Regions from separate parts of the Desulfosporosinus meridiei DSM 13257 genome, predicted to be linked through region 3. Evidence: riboswitches for the same ligand, from Rfam matches in the RefSeq annotation. Region 3 holds a riboswitch; each other region holds the start of a gene.
What was found. Region 3 has a riboswitch for S-adenosylmethionine ahead of DESMER_RS03635 (methionine ABC transporter ATP-binding protein). Riboswitches for the same ligand answer to the same signal wherever they lie in the genome.
Positions count from the first base shown of each region.

Region 1: it holds a riboswitch for S-adenosylmethionine, as region 3 does, so the genes downstream of both, DESMER_RS02190 (homocysteine synthase) here and DESMER_RS03635 (methionine ABC transporter ATP-binding protein) in region 3, are expected to answer to the same signal.
Region 2: it holds a riboswitch for S-adenosylmethionine, as region 3 does, so the genes downstream of both, DESMER_RS01520 (homocysteine biosynthesis protein) here and DESMER_RS03635 (methionine ABC transporter ATP-binding protein) in region 3, are expected to answer to the same signal.

Region 1 covers NC_018515.1:471,516-481,557, forward strand. Annotated here, with positions in the region: gene cooS (anaerobic carbon-monoxide dehydrogenase catalytic subunit) at 2-1,918, shown strand; gene metA (homoserine O-acetyltransferase MetA) at 2,021-2,944, opposite strand; gene DESMER_RS02190 (homocysteine synthase) at 3,118-4,410, opposite strand; SAM riboswitch class I at 4,479-4,585, opposite strand; gene crcB (fluoride efflux transporter CrcB) at 4,768-5,142, opposite strand; gene DESMER_RS02200 (LysR family transcriptional regulator) at 5,417-6,343, shown strand; gene DESMER_RS02205 (radical SAM/SPASM domain-containing protein) at 6,413-7,489, shown strand; gene DESMER_RS02210 (YueI family protein) at 7,492-7,929, opposite strand; gene DESMER_RS02215 (HAD family hydrolase) at 8,020-8,490, opposite strand; gene DESMER_RS02220 (DUF2179 domain-containing protein) at 8,677-9,210, shown strand; gene DESMER_RS02225 (hypothetical protein) at 9,322-9,573, opposite strand; gene DESMER_RS02230 (universal stress protein) at 9,831-10,042, shown strand, end outside.
Region 2 covers NC_018515.1:293,794-303,835, forward strand. Annotated here, with positions in the region: gene DESMER_RS01500 (ammonium transporter) at 1-425, shown strand, start outside; gene DESMER_RS01505 (P-II family nitrogen regulator) at 443-781, opposite strand; gene DESMER_RS24610 (hypothetical protein) at 1,024-1,155, opposite strand; gene DESMER_RS01510 (peroxiredoxin) at 1,226-1,786, opposite strand; SAM riboswitch class I at 2,154-2,284, shown strand; gene DESMER_RS01520 (homocysteine biosynthesis protein) at 2,529-3,725, shown strand; gene DESMER_RS01525 (NIL domain-containing protein) at 3,730-4,131, shown strand; gene DESMER_RS01530 (UPF0280 family protein) at 4,132-4,896, shown strand; gene DESMER_RS01535 (CapA family protein) at 5,474-6,541, shown strand; gene DESMER_RS01540 (DUF6385 domain-containing protein) at 6,778-7,836, shown strand; gene DESMER_RS01545 (hypothetical protein) at 8,034-8,348, shown strand; gene DESMER_RS01550 (hypothetical protein) at 8,710-8,934, shown strand; gene DESMER_RS01555 (glycosyltransferase family 4 protein) at 9,020-10,015, opposite strand.
Region 3 covers NC_018515.1:775,652-785,693, reverse strand. Annotated here, with positions in the region: gene hisZ (ATP phosphoribosyltransferase regulatory subunit) at 1-759, opposite strand, end outside; gene DESMER_RS03640 (YerC/YecD family TrpR-related protein) at 782-1,087, opposite strand; SAM riboswitch class I at 1,267-1,365, shown strand; gene DESMER_RS03635 (methionine ABC transporter ATP-binding protein) at 1,463-2,488, shown strand; gene DESMER_RS03630 (methionine ABC transporter permease) at 2,478-3,164, shown strand; gene DESMER_RS03625 (MetQ/NlpA family ABC transporter substrate-binding protein) at 3,255-4,106, shown strand; gene DESMER_RS03620 (ATP-binding protein) at 4,187-6,106, opposite strand; gene DESMER_RS03615 (pyridoxamine 5'-phosphate oxidase family protein) at 6,266-6,724, opposite strand; gene DESMER_RS03610 (acyl-[acyl-carrier-protein] thioesterase) at 6,747-7,520, opposite strand; gene DESMER_RS03605 (ABC transporter ATP-binding protein) at 7,581-9,383, opposite strand; gene DESMER_RS03600 (FeoA family protein) at 9,700-9,966, shown strand; gene DESMER_RS03595 (FeoB small GTPase domain-containing protein) at 9,963-10,042, shown strand, end outside.

The DNA of each region.
Region 1 (10,042 bases), 300 kb from region 3:
AATGACGGAAACTATCCAAGAGAGAACTGAAGGGCGATTGAGTTACCATGACTCAGTAGAAGAGATGATGCCGCGTATCCGTGAGGATGGAATGTCTAATGTCTTTGACCGCTGGGTACAGCAGGAGAAAATCCGTTGTAAATTTTGTTTGCAAGGATTAACCTGTCAACAATGTTCTCAAGGTCCCTGTCGCATTAGTGAAAAAGGAGGGCAGGATAAAGGGGTCTGTGGCATTGGCCCAGATGCTATGGCTATGAGAAAACTGCTTCTCCAAAACATAATGGGAGCAGGAACTTATAGCCATCATGCTTATGAAGCATTTAGAACTTTACGGGCAACGGGAGAAGGAAAAACCCCTTTTAAAGTTACAGATGTTAATAAGCTTAAATGGATGTGTGAAAAACTTGGACTCAATACGAATCAGGATACTAACCAGATGGCCATACAATTAGCAGATCTGCTTAATACCCAAATGAGTATTGGAGCGGATGAACCTAATCTGATGGTTGAAGCCTTTGCTCCTAAAAAACGCAAACAGGTATGGAAAGATCTACATATCTATCCTGCTGGGGTTAACCATGAAGAACAAAATTCGGTTGCCAGCTGCTTGACTAATGTTGATGGGGATCATGTTTCTTTGGCCCTTAAAGCAATGCGCTTAGGCTTGGCCACCATTTATAATGCTCAGATCGGTTTGGAAATGACCCAAGATATCTTGTTCGGTACCCCTAAACCTCATGAGGTCAATGTTGATTTAGGAATTATGGATCCGGACTATGTCAACATTGTCTTTAATGGGCATCAGCCTTGGCCAGGTGTTGCCACCATTCAAAAGGCTAAAATGCCGGAAATTCAAGCAAGAGCGAAAGCAGCCGGCGCTAAAGGACTTAGAGTGGTGGGATCTATTGAAACAGGACAAGAACTGGTGCAAAGATTTGGCATGGACGAGGTATTTGTCGGCATGATGGGGAATTGGCTGACCATTGAGCCTCTCTTGGCAACAGGAACAGTGGATGTCTTAGCTATGGATGAAAACTGTTCTCCGCCAGCTATAGACATGTATGCCGAGCAATATCAAATTTCCTTGGTCAGCGTCAGTACAATTATCGGTGTCCCTGGGCTCCAACATAAGATCCCCTATCATCCGGAACAAGTGGATACAATGGTTGATCAACTTATTGAGATTGCTATTGAGAACTTCAAAAAGCGAAAAGGGAAGGTTACACCAAAGGTTCCGCAAATAACCCAAAAAGCAATGGCCGGATTTTCCACTGAAGCTGTTTTGGAGGCCCTAGGCAATAAGCTCGATCCGCTTGTGGATGTGATTGCAGCCGGGAAAATAAAAGGTGTTGTAGCCTTGGTCAGTTGTTCGACAATAAGAAATGGCCCTCAGGATTGGAACACAATCAACTTGGCTAAAGAACTGATTAAGAGAGATATCCTGGTGGTTGCCGGAGGGTGTGGAAATCACGCTTTAGAGGTCGCGGGGCTGTGCAACATGGATGCTGTTAAACAGGCCGGTGCCGGGCTAAGCGAAATTTGCGGTGCCTTAAAAATCCCTCCCGTGCTAAGCTTCGGAACATGTACGGATACAGGGAGAATTTCCATGCTCGTTACGGCATTAGCAGACCATCTGGATGTTGACGTACCTCAACTGCCCATTGCGGTCACTGCCCCGGAATGGATGGAGCAGAAAGCGACCATTGATGGAATTTTTGCAGTAGCCTATGGAGCCTATACTCATCTATCCCCAACACCCTTTGTCACCGGTGCTCCTCAACTTGTCCAATTACTGACCCAAGATGTGGAGGGATTGACCGGAGGAAAGGTTGCTCTCGGAGATGACCCTGTAGAAGTGGCCAATAATATTGAAGCGCATATAGTGTCTAAGCGGAAAGGTTTGGGGTTAAGCTCCTAACCCAGCGGCCAGGTAAAATAAACTCCTCGACTTCGTGTTAAAACGATGGCGAGGAGTTTTAGCTTAGATGTGACAAAGGGATAAGCATTAATTCTAGGTTGTTTAACGTGCCCCTAAATCGTAGGGGGTCTCTTGATAGACGTAGTAATTCAGCCAGTTTTGAAAAAGCAAGTTAGTATGGGAACGCCAGTTATGAATAGGGGTTTTGGTGGGGTCATCCTTGGGAAAATATGCTTTAGGCAAAGCTATAGATAACCCCTTGGCGATGTCCCGGTCGTACTCCTCCTTTAAAGTTAAGGTATCGTACTCTGAGTGCCCTGTTACAAATACTTGCCGTCCATCTTTGGAGACAACAAGGTAAAGACCTGCTTCACTCGATTCTGATAGAATTTCTAATTCAGGGTGTGCTTCAAGGTCTGAGCGCCTAACTTCTGTATGACGAGAGTGGGGAACATAAAATTCATCATCAAAACCACGGAGGAGCTGCATGCCGTTTAGGCCGCTTTTGTTGACATTATGCCTGAAGATCCCGAACATTTTCTCAGCCAGAGGGTACTTAGGAATTCCGTAGTGATGATATAGACCGGCCTGAGCTGCCCAGCAAATGTGAATCGTTGAAGTTACATGAGTAGTTGTCCAGTCGAGAATAGTTTGGAATTCTTCCCAGTAAGTTACCTCCTCAAAGTCTAAGTGCTCCACCGGTGCTCCGGTTATAATCATGCCGTCAAACTTTTGGGCCTTGATCTCACTAAAACTTTTATAGAATGAATCTAGATGCTCTTGGGCGGTATTTTTAGAGACATGGCTTTCGATATGCAAAAGTACAATGTCTACTTGTAAAGGCGAATTGCCCAGTAATCTTAATAGCTGTATTTCAGTAGCCTGTTTAAGAGGCATGAGGTTGAGGATTACAATTTTCAAAGGACGGATATCTTGGTGAAAGGCGCGTTCTTCTCCCATGACGAAGATGTTTTCTTGGTGTAAAATATTAAGTGCCGGCAGATTCTCAGGTATTTTGATAGGCATAAGATAACTCCTTTCAGGCGCGAGGGTTGATGGGGAAGTTCAAAGCTTAATAACTATCCCATCAGCGGTTGGCGCAATTTATATTAGAAAAAGATCAAAACCTTCTAGTAAATAAAAGGATCGTTTCTAAGTTGCGTGCCCCAAGTTGCTGGGACTTTCCTAAGGGCAAAGTGTTAGGGACGCTGACTTGCCAGGAGGGCCTGATCTAAATCATCCAACAGGTCAGCAATTGTCTCGATTCCAATGGACAGTCTGATCATATCCGGTGAGACCCCTGCGCTGCGTTGGGATTCTTCATCAAGCTGTTGATGAGTGGTGCTGGCCGGATGAATGACTAAGGATTTAGCATCCCCGATATTAGCTAAGTGAGAGAAGAGTTGAAGGTTGTTAATGAATTTTTTTCCTTCGTTAAGGCCGCCTTTGAGGCCGAAGGTAAAGATTGATCCCGACCCTCTGGGTAGATATTTTTTAGCAAGTGTATGGTAGGGGCTCTTTTTAAGACCAGGATAGTTCACCCAAGTTACTAATTCATGCTGATCTAAGAATTCTGCTACTTTTTGGGCGTTTTCAACATGACGTTCCATACGCAAGGGAAGCGTTTCTAATCCTTGCAGGAATAGGAAGGCGTTAAAGGGAGAGAGGCAGGCTCCTGTATCTCTAAGCAGGGAGACTCTAGCCTTTGTAATATAAGCGGCATTTCCACAGGCTTCTGTAAAGACAATATCGTGGTAACTGGGATCGGGTTGGCTAAGCCCCGGGAACTTTCCGTTGTTCCAGTTGAATTTTCCGGAGTCGATAATCGCTCCTCCGATTGAAGTACCGTGTCCGCCAATAAATTTTGTTGCTGAATGAACTACAATGTCTGCTCCGTGTTCGATGGGGCGACATAAATAAGGTGAGGCAAAGGTGTTGTCAACAATTAGGGGAATGCCGTTCTCGTGAGCGATATCGGAAATTATCTCTAGATCCGCAATGTTAATAAGCGGATTCCCGATGGTTTCAGTATATAGAGCCTTGGTTTTAGCCGTGATTTTTGAGCGATATTCCTCCGGTTTGTCAACATCTACGAAATGAACCTTGATGCCCAGTTTGGCGAATGTGTAGTTGAACAACGTGAAAGTACCGCCGTAAAGAGAGCTGGAAGCAACTATCTCGTCTCCGGCTTGAACAATATTTAAAAGGGCATAGGTAATTGCAGCTTGGCCGGAAGCAGTAGCGAGAGCGCCGATACCTCCTTCCAGAAGAGCTAGGCGTTGTTCGAAAACATCTTGGGTAGGATTCGTAATTCGAGTGTAAATATTGCCGGATTCTTTGAGAGCAAATAAATTGGCTGCATGATCAGTGTCATTGAAGACAAAGGAAGATGTCTGGTAGATTGGAACAGCCCTCGAATTTGTGGCGGAATCAGGGCTTTGCCCTCCATGTAAGGAAATTGTTTCGATACCCAGTTGTCGTTTTTCAGTCATGCTAACTCCTCCTTAATAAATAGAAACGACCACTTCAAGAGAAGCGGTCGTATATTATTTACACGCTACTCTCATCTCTCAGAACCTAAGGTTCTGCTGGAATTAGCACCTTATAGCTTACGCTATCGGTTGCCGGGCATCATCGGGCCAGTCCCTCCGCCACTCTTGATAAGAGAATTCAATATTTAATTGTCTTACTTGGAATATAGCTTACTATAAAACAAAAAATAATTCGTGTCAACAGAGGGCTGTCTGCCAATTTGTGACAAAAAATTATTGAGAAAGGCAAGCTAGGCACAGACTGAACTGTAGACACGGAAATTCAGCCAAGAGGATCGCTTCCGAGTCTAGAAGGGCTTAGAATAAACGAGCTAGGTTTACTCCTAAAGCAACTCCGGAAAAACCAACGACAATGCTGAGTATGACATACAATCCGGCTGTGATTAAACTTCCCCCTTCAAGTAAGGAAATTACTTCAAAACCAAATGTGGAGAAAGTGGTAAAGGCCCCCAAAAAACCAACACCAATTCCCAAACGCCAGAAAGGACTTACATTAAGTCGTTCAACAAATAATATATGCAAGAAACCCAGGAGAAAGGCTCCCGAGATATTTATAAGAAAGGTGTGCAGGGGAAAGCTGCTATTCCATTTGTTGGAGATCCATACTCCAAGACTATAGCGGGAGAGGGCACCGAGAGCCCCTCCCACAGCAATGACTAAGGCAGTTTGCATTGTTTTCAACCTCTAATTCTGAAAATTTAGGATCAACGAATAAAAATTTAGATCAGTAAAGGGAATCAACTAGAATCTTATATATAATAATATATTGGTTGAGTGTTAACCACAAGGAGTTAAAGCCTGAATAGTTTCAAACGTCAAGGTTAGATGGTCTGTGTAAGTTGGCTGACGTTGTGAAATTTTGAGAAAAGAAGTATTATTATACAAAAACTACAAAATAAAAGTTTTGGCATAAATTAAACAGTTTTAAAAATAAGAGGGTGTAATCGTGATTATTGATCCATTGAGAATTTTCGTTACTATAGTTGAGAACAAACATTCTTCTCTTGCAGCTGAAGAACTTTATTTAACTCACCCGGATGTGAATTCTCAGATTCAAAGTTTAGAAGAGGAATTAGGCTCAAAGCTTATAGATAATACATCGAAGCATTTAACCCTTACGCAGTCCGGTGAAATTTACTATGGATATGCAAAGCAAATATTGCTTTTGCAGGATAAGGCCAAACAGGAAATCAAGCAGTTATCGAATGTGGTTACAGGGGATTTAAGGGTTGGAGCGAGTTATACCATTGGAGAATATATTCTACCCTCTGTAGTGGCAGAATTTGCAGCCAGATATCCAAAAGTAGAGATTGATACCGCTATTGCTAATACGCAAGAGATAATTCATGCAGTACAAGAAAACTATTTAGACATTGCTCTTGTCGAAGGAGAAGTCGATAATTCAGATATTATGATTCGTCCAATCATGGAGGATGAAATTATTTTAGTAGTACCTAATCAACATCCTTTGGCAAGGCTCCCTATAGTTACTTCGGAGCATCTCCAAGACCAAGTATGGATTCTTAGAGAAAGTGGTTCAGGAACTCGTGCGTTCAGTGATAAGCTTATAAAAGAATGGGGAATAGAGGTTAGGAAAACCTATGTTTTTGGAAGTGGTCAAGCAGTTAAACAGGCTGTAACAGCAGGTTTAGGAATCGCCTTAGTCTCCCGTTGTATTGTAAAAAAAGAGTTGAATGCCAAGGAATTGAAGTCAATCAGAATTAAAGGAAAGCGATTAACCCGTTCTTTTTATTTAATCGGGTCTAAAGACCAAGAAACGGCCTCAGAGGCTATAAAGGCTTTTATGGAACACCTATTTGCCCTAGAGGCTACTTCGTGGAAGAAAATCGGAAAGAAAGGTCTGGATATTTAAACCCACAGGGTATTTTTGCTGAGGATATAAGAATAAGTCTGAGAGTGGTAGAGAGGAAGGGTGACAAATATGAAAGATGTTGTTGAATTAGTTTTTCATCCAACACCATCTATCGAACGTCTTTACTTAGAATTGACCAACCGATGTAATTTGTCATGTGAAATGTGTTATCGTCAAAAGTGGCAGGAACCTTTGGGAGACATGTCTAAAGAAATGCTGAATTCAATTGCGCAAGAGGCAACTCAATTCCCGGATCTTAAAGAAGTAATCCTTGGCGGAATTGGAGAACCCACAATTGCCTATAATTTTCGTCAAGCAATAGAACTTTTCTCTTCCCGGTATGAAGTGACTGTAACCACAAATGGAACTACCTTGGACACAGAATTGATTGACTTTCTCGTTTCTCATAAAGTAGCAAGGATTGTTTTGTCGATTGACACAACTGATGTAGATACATTTGATACAATTCGTCATCAAAATATTCAAGGGATTTTAGAGAGCACACGTTATATTGCTGAGCAAAGACCTCAGGGAGGGCCGGAGATAGTATGGGAATTTGTTGTCATGAAGAATACTCTCCCTTTTTTAGTGGAAACAGTTCGACAAGCGGGACAATTGGGAGTAACCAGGATTTTTGTTTCTCATGTTATTCCTATGAGAGAAGAAATGATCTCAGAGACTCTTTATGGTCCTACAAAGTCCACGGAAGTAGATAAGTTTTTTCAAGCAGCTTTAATAGCAGGTTTGACCAGAGGGGTAGAGGTGGTCCTGCCGAAAAGTGAGATAACTACGGAACGGTACTGCAAATTCATAGAAACTCAAAGTGCCGTCGTGCGTTGGGATGGTCATGTATCCTCCTGTTATCGTTTTTTGCACTCCTACCCGGAATATGTTTTTGGGAGATATAAGCAGATTGAAGCTCATAGTTTTGGATCTCTCCAAGAGAAATCCTTGCTTGAAATCTGGACTTCTCTTGAATTCATGAGATATCGCTATAATGTTCATCATAGTGAATATGCTTCATGTCCGGATTGTAAGTGGGTTGAAGGGTGTGATATGGTTCTCCGGTCAGATATGGATTGTCTAGGCCATGCCCCGTCTTGTGGGGATTGTCTTTGGGGACGAGGGATAAGTGTTTGTCCTTAAGTTCATCTGGAAAGTTGGTCTTTAGAACCCGGATCTTGCGGTTGAACGTCAATATCTTTTATGTCCACTGCCTCGTTACTCACCACGACTAATCCAGTGTTGCCGGTAAGTTGTGGATCATAAATCATCGTGTAGGATTTATCAACTTGACGGGCTAATTTTATATACTTATCAATCAATTGAGGGCTCAGAGTGCCATTTATAAGCATTTTTGAGCTCTTTTCGTGTTTCAATGCTTCCTCTATTTCAGTATAAACAAATGTGTCAGCAACTTGTTTTTTGGTTAAGCGTCGAATAATGCGCTCGCGAAATTCACCCAGGTAGTTCAGCTTCTCGTCGCGTTTTAATTCTGGTGCCCCATGTATACCTAGAGATATTCTTTGTAAGGTCAGATCCTGATCGACTGAGGGCAGAGTATCATTATAAGTATCAGATTCCATGGAGACTCCTCCTTTGAGTGTGATACTGATATGATCTGCCTTTATCTTGAGGATATACATTAGGGGTTTATATGATACGACAGGTTGCATTTATAGTCTAAAAGTTGCCTTAAGACGGTTAGTCTCCAGGAGTAAACCGAAGGCCTCTTCTATGGCATTAACAACTAAATCAGCGGATAAAAGAGCCTGCACAGAGGCACCTTCGCCGCCAATGACAGCAATCCCTAATTGGGCTTGCTGAAGCATTAATTGATCATTTGCTCCATTCCCGATGGCCACAACTTCACGAGGCCTAAAGCTTAGAACATAATCCCCCTTTTCTTTAATGTGTTCTGCGCTTTCTAATACTTTAACCTGTACGGGCAACCCTTCACATTGTTGGAGGACGGAACCAAAGGTGTCTGAGGTAATAATATGGATCTCTAGATAAGGTGATAAGCGCTTAAGATTTTCTTGAACAGAATCCAACATTCTACCATCTAAGGCTAAAGTGCCATTATAGTCTAAGACTAGAATTTCCAGATTAATATTTCCACGACCGGGTATATACGTTTGAATCATAAGATCGTCTCCTATCTGAATATCATTAACTTATCCATGGGAAACATGGGTCTTTTGCTTTGATTGTACCACTAATATGATTGTGATAATTGTCTTACTTTGAAAAATAGTAATTGGATCTATCCGTGACAATGCCATATTAAAAAGGTAGAATAAAAGGAAGAGAGAATAAATACTGAGCGGAAAATGGAGGAGAGTATGGAACTGATTTTTATTATTATAGGGATAAATGTAGTCTACGTATCCTTATACACTCTGCGGACGATTTTCGTAATTAAAGGGCAGAAAGGCTTAGCGTCCGCTCTATCCATAGTTGAGGTTTTCGTTTATATGACAGGGCTGGGAATAGTTCTGCAAAACCTTGATAATCACTGGAATCTAGCAGCCTATTGTATCGGTTACGGTCTAGGAGTCTATACTGGAAGTCGGATTGAAGAGTATTTAGCCCTAGGTTATGTTACTGTTCAAGTAACAGTGGATTGCGTTGAAATAGAAATACCTACAAAGCTCAGAGAATACGGCTATGGTGTAACTTCTTGGTTAGCTGATGGCAAGGATGGACAACGTCTCATGATGCAAGTCCTGGCAAAGAGGAGTAATGAACGTAAATTAATTGACATTCTTGATAAACTTTGTCCTAAAGCCTTTGTTGTCTCTTACGAACCTAAAAACTTTAAGGGTGGATTTTGGAAAAAAAGAATGCCTAAGTCTTTTGAATAGTAATTGATAATAGCCAGAATAGATAAAAGGCATCAAACTTAGGGTTCAGTTCTAAAAAAGTGAGAAAAGATTACGGTCATAGAAGTGGAGTTAACAAAGAATTAAGGGCAACTAGGCTTTGTATAAATACCATTTACATGTATTTAGCTCATATTTGAGTTCGTAAACCCTTAATTGTCCACTAACTTCACTTTGGCAGCGAAAAATAATCATGCGATTGCCGGCAAGCTTTTCCTCAGAGCGGGTAACGATTCGGTCAACTTTAACCACTGCCTTGGAGGCGTCAGATGAAGCAATCTTATATCGAATGGGATTAGGGATTCCTTCTAGGTTGAACCAAGCAATCATCTCAATGGGTTGCATTAAAATCCTCAACACATATCACCTTGCCTAATTAGAAATTGATTTTCGCGAATCTGATTCATTGATAAATACTTTAACAGAACAAGCGTTCCGTGTAAAGGGTATGCGCGTTTCCTTGTAATTATTCATAGCCAAAATCAGAGGTTAAGCTTATGGTTTTAAAGAGCAATTATTATTTAGGATTCAAATGAATTAGATGGCATTATATAGTATAATAGGAACTAGGAAGAAAAATTTAATTGTTAGGAGCTGAGTGAATGTTTAAAAAGATATTAGTAGCTACGGATGCCTCGGAATATTCTCGTCGGGCTTTAATAACTGCTTTAGAAATTGCCCAAAAATATGATGCGGAAATTGAGCTTTTGTTCGTCAGTTATATCAGGGAGGCCTATTGGGGCAATAACGTTGCTTACGGAATCCTGATTCCCCAAGAACAAATTGATGAAGCAGGAGAACAAGCCTTAGAAGC
Region 2 (10,042 bases), 480 kb from region 3:
GTTATGTTTCAACAGTCAGTGCACTACTTATAGGGTTTGTTGCAGGTGGAATCTGCTATTTAGCAGTTAGTATTTTAAAAGCAAAATTAGGATATGATGATGCTTTAGATGTTTTTGGAATCCACGGAGTTGGAGGGACTTGGGGCACCATTGCAACAGGAATATTTGCCGACTTAAGCCTTAATCCCCAAGGCAAAAATGGTTGGATTAATGGGGGTGGTTTTGAACCCGTATTAATCCAGTTATCTGCAGTTATAGCTACTTATCTATTTGTAGGGATAATGACATTCGTTATCTTGAAGGGTATTGCCATAATAACTCCTCTTAGAGCAAGCGATGAGGAGCAAGTCAATGGCTTAGATTTAACTCAGCATAGAGAAAAGGCCTATCCTGATTTTGAATTAAGTGAAAATGTTTATATATAGGAACTATTAATTGGATTTTAGAGGGCAGCATCACCATGTTCGCCAGTTCGAATGCGGACAGCATCTGCTACGTCATACACAAAAATTTTACCATCACCAAATTCACCTGTTTTTGATGTTTTGATAATAGCTGCAATAACTTCATCTACTTTATTAGATGAAACTACAGCTTCCAACTTTATCTTTGGTAAGAGTCGAGTAACAATTTCTTGACCCCGGTATATTTGAGTATAGCCCTTCTGATTTCCGAACCCTGAGACATTAGAGACGGTCATCCCATTTACACCAAGGTCTGATAGAACAACCTTTACGTCATTCAGTTTTTCAGGTCGTATAATAGCTTCAATTTTCTTCATAGTACCACCTTTATTTAAGTATTTTTAACAAAATCAGTTAATCCATTCCATTATATCAGATAGCATTCTTATATTACATCATTATAAACCAGAAGCCGGGCTCATGCCCGGCTTTGTGGGGTTTTTTTCTTAAAAGGGGAGTTTTTACCCCTATCAGGTTTCCCAGTTTGTGCTTTATCTGTTGTTCTATTTGACATATCCTACCTCCTGGCATTTTTATTCATAGGAAATTCAATATAATTTTAACCCTTATAAGTTGTTTCCTGATCTTTTCCGTAGTCAGTTCTTCCATCTTGATCCGGTTGATGACTATATGGCAAATCTTCACGTTTGGGGAATTTCCTTTTGATTAGCTGAGACTGATCCTGGTTCATATAATTCCTCCCTTAACGTTGGAATACGTTTAGAATACCCTATGAATAAATAATTATGTCCAAGTTCAGATTAGATTTTCCCAACGTATTTAAAATCCTTTAAGATTCCGGTCATTCCAGGTTTCCAGTAGGCTGGAACTCCTTGGCCAGTCATCTCTTCATAAATCAGCCCCTGAATAATGCGAATGACCTCTTCAATGTTGCGTCCTACTTCAGGTGGATAGAGACAAGAATACTTGACTTTCCCACTAGGAGATATGATAAAGGTCGCTCTGTAGGGTATTCCTAATTCTTTTCTGAGGACTCCGTACTGATTTGAAATGAAATGAGATCGATCTGTTAATAAAGGATACCAAACCGTACGTGCAGAGGGGGATGTTTCTGCGAAAATCTTATGAGAATAGACGCTGTCTGTGCTAATTGCTAACACTTGAACACCAAGTTTTTGAAGTGTCTCCTTCTGAGCAGCCACGGCTGCTAATTCAGTCGGTCAAACAAAAGTAAAATCACTGGCATAGAAGATGAGGAGAATCCATTGACCAATAAAATCATTTAGATGAATGGTCACTTTTTTTCCTCTTACATATGCCTCTGTTTCAAAATCCGGTGCTAGTTGTTCTGGACAAATCATGCTAAAACCTCCCCGAAAAACATTTGATTTACTTTATGCTCTCGAGGTATATCTTGACATGATTGTAGGAATCATCTCTTCTTTTAACAGCGGTATTGTAAACAATAAACAAAAAGAGATCTCCTTAGAAATAAAAAGGAGATCAAAGAAGAGGACTAACTACATGAAGAAAAATGAAATAACTTACCACTAGTATATGTAGGAATATGTCGATTATATTATGTTTTATTTATGAAATATTTTACAATTCTGCGAATAAATTAATTCTGTATAAGAATACGTGCAAAAGACTATAAAGACTTGTAAAGAATTATATTGACAGGGTATCAGTGAAATGTTAGACTCAGCATAATGAGTTGAATATATGCTCTTATCCGGAGTGGTGGAGGGACTAGCCCTATGAAACCCGGCAACCAGCTTAATACACGCTAAGACGAAACTGGCGTGGACAAAGCATGGTGCTAATTCTTGCAGGATTAATTTCCTGGCAGATAAGAGGAGTGTCGAATAAACGAGATTTTGACCTCTTCTATCACAGAAGAGGTCTTTTCTATATAGTAACCAGTTTAATCTAATTGTCCTATTAGCAAGCAATATTTTCCTCATAAGGCAAAAACACTTGATATTTTAGTTCAGCTTATCCAAGGGATAGGTGCGAACTTGAACTTCGAACCTGATTTTGGTAAATAGTCTTAGGCTAAAGTCAGTGGGTAACACGTAACAAATCTGGAGGTGGAGAGTCATGAGTGTTGAAAAAACGTATGCAGAGATTAATTCGAAAATCAGGGAAGGCAAAGCAGTGGTTGTGACTGCCGAGGAGCTTATTACTCTTGTAGAGGAAAAAGGTCTTTCCAAAGCAGCGCAAGAGGTTGATGTTGTAACTACTGGCACATTCGCTCCGATGTGTTCCTCAGGTGCCTTTTTAAGTTTTGGACACACAAAACCACGAATGAAAATGCAAAAAGTTTGGCTGAACGGAGTATCCGCTTATACGGGTATCGCAGCTGTTGACGCTTATATTGGGGCAACAGAGATGCACGAAGACGATCCGTTGAACAGCAATTATCCGGGTGAATTTCGATATGGAGGAGGGCATGTTATCGCTGACCTCGTTGCTCGCAAACCTGTCCAACTAAAGGCCTTAGCATATGGTACTGACTGTTATCCGCGCAGAAACCTTGAAACAACCATTACACTGGATGACATCAATGAGGCTATTTTGTTTAATCCTCGAAATTGTTATCAAAACTATAATTGCGCTGTCAATTTAACCAATCGCACGATTTACACCTATATGGGAATGATCAAACCACAAATGGGGAATGCCAACTATTCAACATCAGGGCAACTTAGCCCTCTATTGAAAGACCCCCATTTTAAGACAATCGGAGTTGGTACGAAGATTTTCCTTGGCGGTGGGATTGGTTATGTCGCGTGGAATGGTACGCAACACTTTCCCTCAATGATTGACGCCGATGGAAAGGAACTTGGGAGTGCAGGTGGAACCCTTGCTCTTACAGGGGATCTGAAGCAGATGAGCCCGCGTTGGCTTGTTGGTACAAGTTATCTAGGCTATGGGGCAACACTTAGTGTAGGAGTTGGTATTCCAATCCCAATTTTAAATGAGGAAATTGCTCGCTACGCTGCTAAAAAAGATGAGGAGCTATTTGCTCCTATTGTAGATTACGGAGAAGCATATCCATCATTTACACCGGGAAATCTGGGATATGCCAGCTATGCAGATCTTAAGAGTGGTAAGATTATTGTCAACGGCAAAGAAGTACCTACGGCACCTTTGTCTAGCATGCCTAGAGCTCGCGAAATTGCTGCAACCTTAAAAGGGTGGATTAAGAAGGGAGACTTCCAGTTGACTGAACCGGTTAAAAATCTCCCATCACCTGCTGATGGCTTTATTGCGCACAGTATAAAGGAGGATTGATTATATGTCGCCGAAGAGAATAGTGCTGCGTTTTGGTACGGATATTTCGGTAAAGCCCATTGTATACCGACTCGTAAAGGATTATGATTTAGTGGTCAATATTGTGAAAGCCGATGTTAATCCCAAAAAAGAAGGTACAATGATTTTAGAAGTTACGGGAGATCAAAGTGAAAACGGGCTAAACTATTTGCGTGATCTGGGGGTTTCAGTGCAAAACCTCAATCAGGAAATCGTGCGCAATGAAGATAAATGTGTCATGTGTGGAGCTTGTACAGGAGTTTGCCCGACGGGAGCCTTATATATGGAGCGGCCATCTATGGAAGTGCGCTTTGATGGGGATCAATGTGTTTTTTGCCAGCTTTGTGTGAAAGTCTGCCCAATGTGGGCGATGGAGGTTCGTCTATAATTGAATTATACGGAACGAAGTTATCGGCAGCAGCACCGCCAGGAGGATTTAGTTCATTTTCAGCTCGGTATTAATGAGACTGATCTTGATATTGGTATTAGAAAAGAACGCTTTTCTCCTGAGTTAGTTAAATGGGTCGAAGAAACCATTCGAGCTTGCCGAAAACCTCTTGAAGACTATATTCAAAAAGATGAGGATTTCGTGAGGTCACTAACCCCTTATACAGTTTCTCAAGATGCCCCTCCTATTGTTCAAACTATGGCAGAGGCTGGACGACTTGCAGGGGTTGGGCCGATGGCTGCAGTTGCCGGTGCTGTAGCAGAATGGGTTGGCAAAGCAATTGCTAGACGATCCAGGGATGTAATCGTGGAAAACGGTGGAGATATTTTCATGCGAACTAGCCGGATTCGCAAAGTGGGAGTTTTTGCCGGGGATTCGCCTCTTTCTAATCAGATAGCTATTGAGGTTAGACCTAGTCAAACACCGTTAGGAATATGTACGTCTTCTGGTAAGGTAGGCCATTCTTTAAGCTTTGGCAAAGCTGATGCTGTAGTAGTCCTTTCTCCTTCTGTCCCTTTGGCAGATGCAGTAGCTACTGCTACCGGAAACTATATCCAAACAACGGATGATCTAGAAAAAGCTCTAGAGTTTGCTTCGAGGATAAATGGGGTTACAGGTATCCTTCTCATTAAAGATGATCGCCTAGCGGCATGGGGTAGTATAAAGCTTTTACCGGTTAATGCTGGAACATTAGTTAAAGATTAAATATTACAGTGCCTTCAGATAGTTACAGAGAAACTATATCTGAAGGCACAATTTGTTAGAATCCTGATTTGTTGTTGTTTTTTGGGCTCTCGTTGAATTAAAGGATCCCCAACAAGGCGTGCTTTAGAAGAAGGGTTTTAGCTTTATGCTAGGCTTTAGTTATAGTTTTATATTAAAGGAAAAGAAAGAAACCTCCCCGTCGGGAGGTTTAAAGTTTTTGCGCTAATGTCTTAAATTTCTTTTATATAACTGGTACAACACAAATTTAGCATGAATTGAGGAAGGAATCAATGCCCAGTTTTTAGGAGTTCTTATAAAAAGCAGTAAATTTGTTGAGTCAACATAAAATTTTATGTAACTAGCAGAACTTGGATGAAATTTTGGATATTTATAGAGGAGAAATCGGATGGATAGAGAAATTATTATAAAGAGGTGATACAAACTGAAAATTGCGAAGCCTTTAAGACTTTTAATAATGGTTTTCTTATGTTTAGTTTTATTGGGCTGCGGTGTTCAATCAGTGGTTGGGCCTGTTTCAAATCAAACTGTCCAACAAAGTGCTGAGGAGATATCAAAATTGTCCCGGTCAGTGGAACCAAAGGCCTCTGTCCCGAAATCGGTTACTTTAGTGGCAACAGGGGATATTTTAATGCACAATACACAAATTTGGTCTGGGCAACAGGCCGATGGATCTTACAATTTCAAGCATTTTTTTTCTTCGGTTAAACCCTTATTAGAATACGGAGATTATACCTCCGCGAATTTTGAAGCAGCTATGGCTGGAGGCGAATCTGGGTATACGGGTTATCCCAAGTTTAATAGCCCGGATGAAGTTGCAACCACTTTGAAAAATGCAGGATATGACCTTATTGTTACCTCGAATAATCATATTCTAGATAGAGGGTATTCAGGGGCCATACGAACCATGAGGGTCTTACGAAATGCTGGTTTAGATATCGTTGGAACCTATCAAAGCCAAGAGGAGAGGGACACTTATTTCGTTAAAGATTTAGATGGGGTTCGAGTGGGATATTTAGCTTACTCTTATGGAACCAATGGGGTTCCGGTACCAAAGGAGCAACCCTATTTCTTCAACTTTCTAAATAAAGAAATAATCTTAAAGGATATTGCTCAATTAAGACCTAAGGTGGATGTCCTAGTTCTTGTCTTGCACTGGGGAGTTGAATACAGCTTACAGCCCACTGCAGAGCAGCGAGAGTTAGCTCGATTATTTCTCGAGAACGGAGCAGATGTCATCCTGGGCAGTCATCCTCATGTGATTCAACCAATGGAAATTGTGAATATTGATAATCAAGATAAACTTGTTGTTTATTCTATGGGTAACTTTATTGGGGATCAGCACGGGGTTGATCGGAATAGCGGAGTGATATTAAACATTACCTTTCAAAAAGATCAAACAAAGGGAGAAACCCTTCTGAAAGAAGTTTCTTATACGCCGACCTATTCTCATAGTTATTTTGAGAATAAGCGCCGTCAATTTCGAGTTGTTTCAGTTGAAGACGCTATACGAAAAATTCAGGAGGGAAAAGATCCCTATCTTAAAAGTTCAGATTTAGCAGTTTTAAAACAAGTCCTTGCTCAGACACAAAAACAACTAGGTATACCGTATAAACAAGATATATAGATTTGGATATTAAGAGGGATTAGCTGAAGAGCCAATCCCTCTTAGTTTTTGGTGAAATTCCAGAACACAGTTTATTGTGAGATCCACTTACAAACGGGTACTTCTTCTGCCCTGAGAGCCGATCAATAGATTAATAGTGTCTTTGTCTGCTTTGAAGTATTAGTGATATTTTTGCCCGCCAGCTGATAGGATATTGAAAAGTACTTTATTTAACGTCCAATTGTAGGAGGTTAACGATGAGAAGAAATATGACAGGGACATTTAATAGAGTACCCAATGGAAACTTTCTAAGAAGGAGTAAAGCTCAAGATGATTTCCCCGAGTCTTGGCTTCAAATCGGTGGCAATAATGAATCTACCTGGAGATTCATCTCTGAATCAATGGTTAACCCCACTCTGGAGATTAATAATTCTACTGCCACTCGATCGGGAATCATTCAGACTAAGGAAGCATCTCTAAGCATTGGAAAGGATAAAGAATGGCTCTTTAAAGTAAATCTTAAGGGAGGAAGACCGGATACCCAGGTTTATATTCGGATTTATCCCATCTCATTAGAAGGGAATGTATCAAAGCCTATAGAGTATTACTTTAGAATAGGCTTAAAAAAGGAACAGATTTCACAGGTGATTAGTGCCGGTTATAATGTAGCCTTTTTTCGTCTAGAAATAGGAATTATGGGACAGGGGTCCCTTGATATATACAAAGTCATTGCCTATACTCTTTCTCCAGGCACTATGAAAAGGCGTGTGACGAATAACAATAAAGCATGGACCCACAAAATTGAGTCTATTAATACCATTGAAGAAATAAAGAAACCGATTCGACTTGCCTCTCCAATACCCATTCAAGTTCCAGTCAATGTCCACGCAACTGTTAGTGGAGATGTACGTAATTTAACACCGATTCGAGACAAAGTGCAAGTTTATGGAAATAACCAAGTTCCTATAGCTACTTCAGTCTCTGGGCGTGTCCAAGTCGAAATTAGCAGTCATGAGTTTTATGAAAGTCTCGAAGATGTTACTGCAACCGAAAAAATGTCCTCAACTATAACGAGAGATATTTCGGCACTTCATCGTTGTTCCTTCTCGGTACTCAATTTCGGAAGCGATCCAGCATTTATACAGATAGAGCTAAGTCCCGACGGAGTTCATTGGCTAACTGAAGAAAGTTTACAAGAAGTACCGCCTGGCATGCTTGCGCTTGTTTGTCCTAAGAATTTTTTGCGTTTTATAAGGATTGCATACAAATCGGAGAATTTTACAAGGTTAAGAATTTGGGTTCAGGCTCAGAATTGATGTGTTTACATAATATTAATATCGCTTAACAGGGATTGAAAAACGTTTATGTACCAGGTGCATTAATTGTTTGGTTTCAAGCCCAGTGTTGATAGGTCCAGTGCCATCACTATGCTCTGAATGAGATAGAAGAACATTAAACTCCTTGAGGAATATTATGGAATTAATAGGAGTTGATTTTCAGAGGAGAGATTGGAATGGACGGGCTAGCTTTAGTTTTTTTCTTGGCGGTTCTTGTCGAGAAGGTCGTAGAGATTTTTAAAGATATTGTTTATGTTGTGCCATTTTTTCCAGATAAGTTTAGGCCTCTTACGTTAGAATTAATGAGTTTAGCCTGTGGGATCATTTTTGCTTTTCAAAGTAGCATTAATGCCTTCGAACTTTTAGATGTAGAGATTTCAAATCCTAGGATAGGAATGGTAATCACAGGACTTGTAATAGGTAAAGGTGCCAATTTTGCCCATGATTTCTTTCATTCTTATGGTAAAAACAAGAAATCGATAGAAAAATAATGGGGGGGGCTAATCTCCCCCCAAAATTTTTCCCATGTTTTTTGGGGGCTAGATTTTGGATTAGAATCTAAAATTAAGATAAATTGCTCTAAACTGGGCACGAGCGATTTTCAAAGACACTTGTTATATCACTGATACAGCAGGAAGTGGATAATGAAACTTATAATGTCTTAGAGGTCAAACATGGATAAGCTATTCACCTCTAAAAATTTACATGAGGCTTAAGCCATACCAAAAGCCAGTGAATATTATACTAACAGATAAGCGAACGTTACTGAATTGAATGGAAAGGAAAGGTAATGCAGCGGCCAGGTGATGTGAATATTTTTGGCTATATCCTAGGTAAAGGGGTGAGTGAATAATGGCCCAGTCAAGTTGTATAAAATGTGGTAATACTCAATTTGAGGTTGTTCACGCTAATAATCTAGAAGGAACCACTCGGTCTGTACTCTTTGTACAGTGCAAAAGCTGTGGATCAGTGGTCGGGGTGCTAGATTTCCTAAATGTTAGTGTTAAAGCTGAGCGCATGAAAAATGATTTGCGAATTCTAGCTGAAAAGATATTGACTCAAATTAAAGATAGTTAAGAGTAATTAAGGGAAGAGGGAACGCCTCTTCCTTGTTATATTAAATGCAATTAAATATTGTTAAATTGTAATTAAAACTGGTGTTTTAGCTAAGGACTTTATTATAGGCTTCTAAAGTTATCTCTGCGACCCTCGACCAGGGGTAATGCTTACGAATATGCTGCATCAAAGGCAGGGGTGAAGCATTATAACATTGTTCAAGAGCGGTATGTAGACTGGTATTATCAAGTGGGTGAACATAAAGGGCCATATCCTGAAAATATTCTTTAGGGCTCCCTTGATCCGTCGAGATGACAACAGTACCGCAGGCACTAGCTTCTAAACTTGATAGTCCTGGGGTTTCAAACCAACTAGGTAGAGCATGGGCTTTAGACGCCGCATAAGCTGAAGCTAGGAGTTGCCCTTGAAGAGTACCGATATGGGTAACGTTGGAGAAATTCAAGACGCTTTTGTAATAATTTGGGTCATTAATGGATCCTAAAAGGACGAGAGATAGGCCCAGTTCGTGACAAGCTTTTGCTAACCATAGTTGATTTTTACGTGGTGATATTCGTGCCGCACAGAGAACAAATTCAGCGGGCATATTAGGAAACTGTTCCCGAAAAAGTTTGGGGGTTGTGCCGATGAATGAGTCAGGAAACCCATTAGGTGTTACATGATAATCAGCAATTTTGAGGAAGTCTTGTTGTAAAACATCCATTTCAATTTGGCTATTGGGAAGCAATAGATCACATTCTCGTAAGAGCCGTGCCCTCATAGGTTGCGCATGTTTCCAAGCAGCAAGAGCGTTAGAACTTGCTCCTTCACGGTTAAGATAAGCATTAGGAGGCCAATAAATAGGAGATATAATAATTTTTTTCCCTTGTTTTTGGGCATTGAGAAAAAACATGTAACTTTCTTTTATACGAGTAATATTGAAAATATGGACAAGGTCGTATGAAGAGACATCAATGTTCGGATCAGATGAGAAATGTGCTTCAATTCCTAGGGCTTTTAAAGCTTGCCCAGTTGAAACAATTTGTACAGTATCTCCGGCAGGGTTCTTCATAAAGTCTGGACGAGCTTGGAAAAGTATTTTCATAAACAATCCTCCCAGAAAGATCTCTTT
Region 3 (10,042 bases):
AAAATCCTCTAAGTATTGGTAGATCTTTCTTAAGCTTTCTACAGCGTGCTGAATTGCGGGTTGCTCACTCCAACCCAGGACTTCATCGAGAATCTCCTCCCCTCCACGAAAATGGGGCAGGCGAAGTAATAGCTCCTGGACACGTTCTGGTAAACCACTTTGTCTGACACAGCTTTCCACACCAACCATATCTTTACGAGCTAACACCTCTTCCAGCTTAGCTTGCAGCTCTTTTTCAATTCCCGTTTCCAGCATAAGCCCAGCAAAGATACCCATATGTCCCAGGTTAAACTGGTAATTTTTCAAACCTAAGCCAGCCATCGCCTCAACTGCCAGAGCAATCACTTCTGCATCGGCAAGCTCTTGGTCAGACCCCACAAGTTCAACTCCTACTTGTCGAAATTCCCTGTGTCTGACGTTGGAGTTCCGATAAACATCTGCACCATAACATAAGCGTAATGGAAATTCGCCGCCACGCATGCGTGTGCTTACAAGTCGCGCAATAGGTATCGTTAGCTCTGGTCGAAGAGTCAGTATATGCCCTTCCCGGTCAAAGAATTTATATAATGAATCCTCTTGTTCAACATCTGGTTGAACACAAGCAGAATACTCTAGGGTAGGGGTTAATACCTTTTGATACGACCATTGCTTAAATAGCTCTAGAATTCTTTCCTCTAAACCCTCTTGGACTGAGATTTCTTCAGGAAGCAAATCCCGCATCCCTTTTGGAATACGTAAACCTAAATTTGTTCTAAGCATTATGACTCTCCTTCACCTGCACCTATTTTTCACTTTGTTCCTTTAAACGTCGTAATATAAGTTGATATCCGTCTGCTCCAAAATTCAAGCAACGTTTTACCCGGCTTATTGTCGCGGTACTTGCTCCCGTCACTTCCGTAATTGCAGTATAGGTCTCGTTCTTTTGCAACATCTTAGCAACTTCAAGGCGTTGGGCCAGGGCTTTAATCTCTGCAACTGTTGCAATATCTTCAAAGAACCGATAACACTCTTCTTTGTTTTTTAATAGCAGAACTGCTTCAACTAGAGCATCGTTTAAGGGATTCTGTAAACGCTCATCACTTGACACGGCATACCCCTCCTCAGTAAAACAGTAATCACTGTTCTCCTTTAATCTATTAAAGCGTTGCCATATTGTCAAGTTCTTTTCAATAATTTCCTCCAATATCCCTATTGCAAACCTCATCTTCTCTATGCTAATATATAGACATTCCATAGTACACTAATGTAATAAAACCTCATAAAAGACTCTTATTCAGAGTAGGTGGAGGGACTGGCCCGATGAAACCCGGCAACCGGCTTAGATGCACGGTGCTAACTCCTGCAGAGAAATCTGGGAGATAAGAGGAAAACCGAATGGTACTCCGCGGGTTTTCTTCGCGGAGTTTTGTTATGTATAAATACCAGGGAATAAGCGTCCAGAAAGATTGTAGGAGGTGCACATGTGATTCAGATTAAACAACTAGTTAAGAAATACTCGTCCCCTCAGGGACAAGTCATGGCTCTTGATAATGTATCTTTAAACATATTACCCGGAACAATTTATGGCATAATCGGATTGAGCGGCGCCGGAAAAAGCACCCTTGTCCGTTGCTTAAATCTACTTGAGAAACCTTCAAGCGGCAAAATCATTGTTGCCGGGCAAGAATTGACCGCTCTTTCAAGTAAAGAACTTAGGAAAGCGCGCCAGAATATCGGTATGATTTTTCAACACTTCTATCTTCTTCAATCTCGAACAGTATCTGAAAATATTGCCTTCCCTTTAGAAATTGCCGGAGTACCTAAAACTGAGATCTCAATACGGGTTAAAGAGCTTCTTCATCTGGTAGGTCTGGAAGATAAAGCAACGGCTTACCCCGGGCAGTTAAGCGGTGGTCAAAAACAACGAGTCGGTATTGCTCGTGCTCTCGCCACAAAGCCACAAGTTCTTTTGTGCGACGAGGCAACTTCTGCCTTAGACCCACAAACCACCCTTTCCATCTTGAACCTACTTCGTGATATTAATCAAAAACTTGGTTTAACGATCGTTATGATTACTCACGAAATGAAAGTTGTCAAAGAAATCTGTACCCATGTAGCAGTTATTCACGCAGCCCACATCGTGGAAAATGGCCCTGTCGAGTCTGTGTTTATAAAACCTCAGTCGGACATCGCTCGTCAATTTGTCTCGACAGTTTTTCCAAATGAACTTCCCGCGGACCTATTGAAGGAACTGGCAACTCACCCAGACTCAGAAATTGTTCGCATTCAATTCCTTGGCACACGTGCTTCTGATCCAATTATCACTGATTTGCTTAGAACCTGTGAAGTTCGAGCTAACATCCTCTATGGAAGCATCGATCATTTAAGATCCACACTTTTTGGCACATTAACCCTTGAGCTTCAAGGAAGTCCTGAACAACTCAAGGAAGCTCATCACTATTTGACATCCAGAGATTTAAAAGTGGAGGTGATTAAACGTGAGCTTTAATGTGGGAAGTCTTTTCCCTGGTTCAGTAGGGGATCTTCTATTACAGCTGATTATACCTGCTACAGGGGAAACCCTTTATATGGTTTTCGCCTCGACTGTACTCGCTTACCTGATTGGACTACCTTTAGGGATTATTTTGGTCGTCTCATCGCCAGGCCATATTTTACCCAACCCATGGGTAGAGCGAACTTTAGGAACCGTCATCAACATACTCCGTTCTGCTCCATTCATTATTCTATTGGTAGCTTTAATCCCCTTTACCCGCTCAATAATCGGAACTTCTGTTGGCACAACAGCAGCTATCGTTCCGCTTGTGATCTCCACCGCTCCATTTGTCGCCCGTGTAGTGGAAACCTCTCTTAAAGAAGTTCCCTACGGTGTGATCGAGGCAGCACTGTCAATGGGGGCCTCTCCTAAACAAATTATTCAAAAGGTTCTTCTTCCTGAAGCGAAAGCTTCACTGATTCTAGGCGTCGCCATCACGACGATTAGTGTCATCGGTTACACCGCTATGGCCGGTACCGTTGGCGGAGGCGGATTAGGGGACTTAGCCATTCAATATGGCTATAACCGTTTTCGAACCGATGTCATGATTGTCACTGTCATCATTCTCGTCGTGATTGTTCAGATTATACAATCCCTAGGAACAACCCTGGCACGCAAGCTTACTAATTAGGTTCGTGACTACCCAAGTTATCCGGATTCAAGCAACAAGATCTGTCATTCCCAGCTATGGCAAAAACTAAACAAATTGGAGGAGAAAAAAATGTCAAGAATTAAGAACCACCGCTATTTGACCCTTTTAGCCACTGTTTTAGTCACCTTTTCTCTCATACTCTCAGGCTGCGGCAGTAAAACCGAAGCTCCCAAAACCGGATCTGATACACCTTCTGCCAAAGTACTTAAAGTTGGTGCAACCCCAATTCCTCATGCTGAAATCCTAGAATTTATTAAGCCCGCACTGCTCAAAGAAGGTGTCGAACTGGAGATTGTTAGTTACACCGATTATGTCCGCCCTAACTTAGATTTAGATTCTGGAGATATCGACGCAAACTTCTTTCAACATACTCCCTATCTAGACTCTTTTAATGCCGATCATTCCTTAAAGAATGTCTCAATTGCCAACGTTCACATTGAACCAATGGGCGTCTACTCTAAAAAAATATCCAAGCTTGATGAGCTGAAAAACGGAGATACCATTGCCATTCCTAATGACCCCTCAAACGGCGGCCGCGCTCTTGCTCTCCTTTCCAAAGCAGGTATTATCAAACTAAAAGACGGCGTGGGAATTAAGGGAACCGTCAATGATATTCAAGACAACCCAAAACAACTGAAAGTCACTCCTCTTGATGCCCCACAGCTTCCTAGAGTACTCCAAGATCCTAAGATTATTGCTGCAGTAATTAATACCAATTACGCTTTAGAAGGCGGGCTCAACCCTCTTAATGATTCCATCATTATGGAAGACAAAGAATCTCCTTATGCAAATATCCTTGTTGTCAAAGACAGCCGCAAAGACGACCCTGCTTTACAGAAACTTGCTAAAGCTCTGACCTCCCCCGAGGTTAAAAAGTTCATCGAAGACAAATACAAAGGTTCTATTGTTCCAGCATTTTAATGTTTGTTCTGATTATGTAGGGACAGATGCCAGAACCCTCGCGCCTATATTGAAAGCCACCCCGTCTGGGGTGGCTTTTCTTAGTTTATGGGGAATTTCACAATAACAGTTGTACCTGTACCCTGTGAATCAAAATTAATGGAGGCTTTATGACGAACAGCTATGCTTTGGCATATTGCAAGGCCTAGTCCGGTGCCACTTTCTTTAGTAGTTAAGAATGGGGTGCCTAATCTATCAAGGATTTCCGGATCAACTCCACGACCCTGATCTCTGACTTTAAGCACAATGCACTTTTCTTGAACCGAAGAACTTATGGTCAAAGTCGTGCCTGCCGGAGTAGCTTCCAATCCATTTCTGGCCAAGTTCAAAATCAACTGCCTCAGTTCGTTCCCATTTCCAAGAAGATCGGGAACCTCTTCTAATTCAAGGACTATTGTTTTATCTTGATTAAATGCATCTGAGTTTAAAAGAGGTGCCAGGGTTCTCACGATATTGGAAATATTAATAGGCTCGAATTCCACCGACTTATCTCTGGCCAAACTTAAAAAATCAGTTAGGATCAAATTTGCCCGATCTAGTTCATCGGTCATCAGCTGAAAGTAATCGTGATAAGCTGAGGTTTCCTCTTTAGATTGGAGCAACTGTAAAAACCCGCGCACAGTCGTAAGGGGATTTCTAACCTCATGAGCAATGCCGGCAGCCATTTCACCGACCATATTAAGCCTTTCCAAACGTGCTAACTCTCGATCAGCACTCCTTCTGTCTGTAACATCAATTAGCACTTTAAAAACTAACCTCGATCCATCAGCATCAATAAAAGGTTGAGAATAAACCTCATATATGCGACTATCAGAGACCATTTCCCTCCACATTGGGGTAAGATTGTTTAAAATCACCTCAGAAATGCAGTCATGGCAGGGACCCGGCAATCCTACTATTACTTCATAGCAATGCTTGTCGATACATGAACCAAACTTTGCTTGAAAGCTATGGTTAGCATAGCGTATTTTATGATTTTCTTCTTGAAGATAGATTAGCCCCGGAAAACTGTTAAATAGTGAATAAAGGCGGCGATGTTCGTCCTCGATAGCCTTTTCCATCTTTCGTCTTGCCTCAATATTCCGAAGAAAGATTGAGATTCCGCTTGCTGTTGGATAAATACTGACTTCTGTCCATTTTCCTATTGTGTAAGCATAAGTCTCAAACCTAGTTGGAACACCATCATTCATCACTTTTAAACAAGCTTCATTAATTCTTGGATTGGAGTCTTTATGAACTTCCCAGTAATCAGCACCGACAAGATTGCCATCAAGGCCATTGTCCTCCCGAGCTTTAACCATAGCCTGATTAGCATAGGTTATAACCCAATCGCGATTTACTGCTTTAAAACAATCGCCGATACTCTCTAAAATGTTAAACATTTCTTGATTTGCTCTAGCTAATTCGTGTTCAGCATTTTCCTTCTGTCTAATCTCGCTTCGAAGTTGCTCATTGATCCTTTCCAATTCATCGGCACGAAATTTAACTAATTCCTCTAAACTTTCACGATACTGACTTAACTCTCTTTGTTTTAGCTCACTATCTGTAATATCCCAGGTAGAGATAATCCGAAAACGCCCAGATTTCACTGTAACTTCTTGATTATTAATTCGTACCGGAAAAGGACTTCCGTCTTTCTTAACATGCACTGAATTGTAGTAATATCGATCTTCATTATGTATCTTGGCGTCAACTTCTAAGAGATCATTCTTATGCCCCGGTGCACAAACCAATCCATACACAGATTTGCCAATTAACTCCAATGGGCTATATCCATGCATTTCTGCATAACTTCTATTCACTTTCAGAGCCTTCCCACTTTTGGCATCAACAACAACCATTCCCCAATTAACTTCTAGAAAAAGACGATTCCATATCTCATTTTCCTGTTGAACATCAGTTAAAGAGGCTTCTAAAAGGGCTACTCTTTGTTTCAATTCCATGATTTGGTCATTTGACATTATTCATACCACTCTTCTAAATTTAGATTGATGGTCAGCCCATGGAAACTGTTTTAGCAAATTCACACTTGTCGTTACGTCTTTGTTCGACAAATATCCCCTATTTTCCTTCTTTTTAATCTATTCAAATAATATTTCAAGATAAGATCTAATTAATTTCTAGTATCCTGATTGTTTACCCGTCATAGTATTTACCTTTAATTTATAAAGAGTGATTCCTTCCAACATTGTATCTGAGGGAAAGGGCTTATCATTTGCATAATGCTCCATAATGATTTTCATACTTTCTCGCTTACTGGTTATATCATCAATGAACTCTACCTCTCCGAAACCAATGACACTTTGATATCGCATAGTCCATTCACACCCCATTTCACTGGGAATTATTTGGGTGTCAATCTCAACTTCAAAACAAGCCTGAGGATTTTCACGTAGAATTGAAAGCTTTAGTCCATCTTTTGCAGAATGAAAATACAATACCTTGTCTAGATAACCGAAGTTTATCGGAATAATATAGGGCATGTCCTTATAGGATATAGCTAATCTACAAACTTGTGCCTTCTTTATGATTTCGTCCATCGAATTTTGATCAGTTATTTCTTTATCACTTCTCCGCATTTCTTTACCTCTTTTCAAAATATTATACACTTTTCCAGACTGTTAGTGCTGTAGCAAGTTCTTGAAGGCCATCATTCTCAAGGATAATATGCTGATAGATAGGATTATTAGCTTTTGATTCCGTTTCATGGCATTTGGAGCGAATACTCGAACCATAAGTTGCTGCTTTCCGATAAGTTATCTTCATAGCAGCAAGATATGCATTTTGATAAACATCTTCTGGAACAACCTCTAGCATCCACTGAAGATAATTTGCATTATTGACATGACCATTGGTATCGATGTCACTCCTTCGGACAGTAAATATCTGTTCATTACCGACAGCCTTAGTTTGATCACCTACTTCATGAATCTGAAACTGATTTGTAGCGTCTTCAATTACTCGAATTGGATCGATTCCATAGGCTTCTTGAAATTCTTGGGGTATTCTGGACGGGCGCTTACTTTCAGTATTATAGAAAATCCACAAGGATGTTGCCTTCCCAATGATTTCTTGATTGTTATCCTTTATTAAAAAATCTCTATTTGCATAAAACCTTTCAAATCCTGAAGACCATGTTTCAATCATAACCTTTTCACCTAAAACTGGATAACGGTTCATCTGAAGAATCCATTGATTTAAAATCCAGGCTTGCTTTTTAGCCTGTAACTGTTTTATTCCCTGTCCAATTGATTCCGAATGGGAAATTGCGGCATTTTCTAAATAATGCAGTATTGCTAAGGGTGTGGCCTGCTCCTTTGGATTTACTTCATGATAGTGAACTTCAAATTCCATATTAAATCGTTGATTTATCATTTCTTTACCCACCTCGTTTAGCCTTTTCTAACTTCTAAAGGAGTCGAACTTGGGCAGAAGTTAGTTATAACTATCCCCTTTGAATTGTGTCTTATAAATCTGTTGATAGAGACCCTCTTTGCGAATTAATTCTTCATGGTTCCCGCTTTCAGCAATAGCTCCATTTTCAATAACAAAGATCTGATCCGCTGCTAAAACAGTTGATAATCTGTGGGCTATGACAAAGCTTGTCCTATCTTTCAGCAAAGGAATCATAGCCTTTTGAATGTACATTTCCGATATGGAATCTAGTGAGGATGTAGCTTCATCAAGAATAATAATTCTCGGGTCTCTTAATATAACCCTTGCAATAGATACCCTTTGCTTTTCTCCACCGGATAACTTAACCCCTCTATTTCCGACGATTGTTTTATAACGATTAGGCAGAGTCATAATGAAGTCATGAATATATGCTGCTTTACAAGCCTCGACTATTTCCACTTCGGTGGCATCTTTCTTACCATACCTTAAATTTTCCTCGATAGTATCATTGAATAAGTAAGGTTCCTGGATCACTATCCCAATCTGCTTCCTAAGCGACTCTAATGTGACAACTCTGATATCATGTCCGTCAATTTCTATACTTCCTTTATTCACATCGTACAACCTTGGTATAAGATTTGTAATGGTGGTTTTCCCAACTCCACTTGAACCAACTAAGGCTACCATTGTACCTGGCTTTACAGAAAAACTAATGTCCTCGAGGACCTTAACCTTACTGTTATAGGAAAAATATACATTCTTGAATTGTACTTTACCGCTAATCACCTTCAGTTCATAGGCTCCGAGCTTATTTTCAATTTCTTGTTCAAGATCTAGATACTCAAAAATTCTCTGGAATAAGGCTAACGATCTTGTGATATCGATGTGTATATTCGATAGTTGCGAAACAGGTGCATAAAGCCTCCCCAGCAAGGCTACAAAAGCAATAATACTTCCAATGGATATCTCCCCTTTAATAAACAGGTATCCGCCATAAAAATAAATCAGCATCGGCCCGACAGCAATAAAAGTTGTAATTGTCATTCTAAACCAGCGTCCTACAACGGACTCTTTGATTTGTAAACTAATAACCTCACTATTTATTTTTGTAAATCTTTCCAATTCATCCTTTTCGTTGGTAAAAAGCTTTGTGAGTAGTGCCCCACTAATACTGAAAGCCTCTTGAATAATCTGATTAAGATCGCTAATTTTTTCTTGGCTCTTAGTAGCTAACTTCCAGCGAAGTTTGCCTACTTTCCTGGTTGGGATAATAAAAGTAGGCAGAATAATCATTCCGACAATTGCCAGCTTCCAATTCATCAATATCAGTGCGGCGGCAGTCGAGATAAGTACAACTATACTGGTTATAGCATTGATAACGGTTGAGTTAAAAATATCCTGGATTCCCTCTATATCACTTGTTATTCTGGTGATAATCTCCCCGGGTCTTGCAGCAGTATAGAAATTCAAAGACATATTCTGCAAATGACCATACATTTGATTTTTCATAGTTAAGATTATATGTTTAGAAATCCAAATACTGAGATATGACTGAGCTACTTGCAAAAGTCCTAAAATCACCGTAACCCCAATGGATACCAGAATTAACAAACTTAAGTGAAAGAGATCTTTTTGAGGCAAAGCAATGTCAATAATATTTCTAATTAATATTGGGGGCACAAGACCTAGTATTGAACTAGTAAATATTATACTAATTACAAGCAGCATGCTTTTCCAATAAGGCAAAAAGTAACTCAATATTCTGGTCAGCATTTTCCTTGTAACTTTGGGCATCTGTACTTCTTCATCTGCAAATCTTAATTTGCCGATCCCTTGTCTCATATATCAACAACTCCTAAGTAATGACCACCGACTGTATTCTATAATTATAGCATAGTTTTCCCATTGCAAAGGCACCTCAGCCTCAAACATACCATATCCTTCAATTCTAAACTCAACGACTAAAAACCAAGGAGCCATTTGCCTTACGTTTGTAAACGCGCAATGGCTCCTTATCAAATTAGTATAAGCTTTCGGGGGAACAAAAGAGACCTCTTAACATAATCTATTCAAAATGAACTTTTAACTGAAAGTTAGCCGCGGCTAACCTCTAACTGAGAAAGAAGATAACCTGATTAGAAAAAGGGGGTACATTGGTGTGAAAAATGCAGAACGAATCAATCCATTATCAGATTTATCTCTAGGTTCGGCCTGTCAAATAGTTTCCTTAGAGTTAAGCGGACTTTTACGACGCCGTATACTTGACTTAGGAATTGTCCCTGGAACCTTGATCCGCAGTATACGCAGAGGGCCATCAGGTGATCCAACCGCTTATCTGGTAAGGGGCACACTTATTGCACTACGAAGCGAAGACGCTTCCCAAATTTTGGTAAGAACGTTATCGAACGGAGAGGAATGTGTATGATTCTGTCTGCAGAAAAAAAGAGCCTATTATGGCAAAATTATTTTGGAGTTCCAATTAGAAACGATCAATTGAGCAT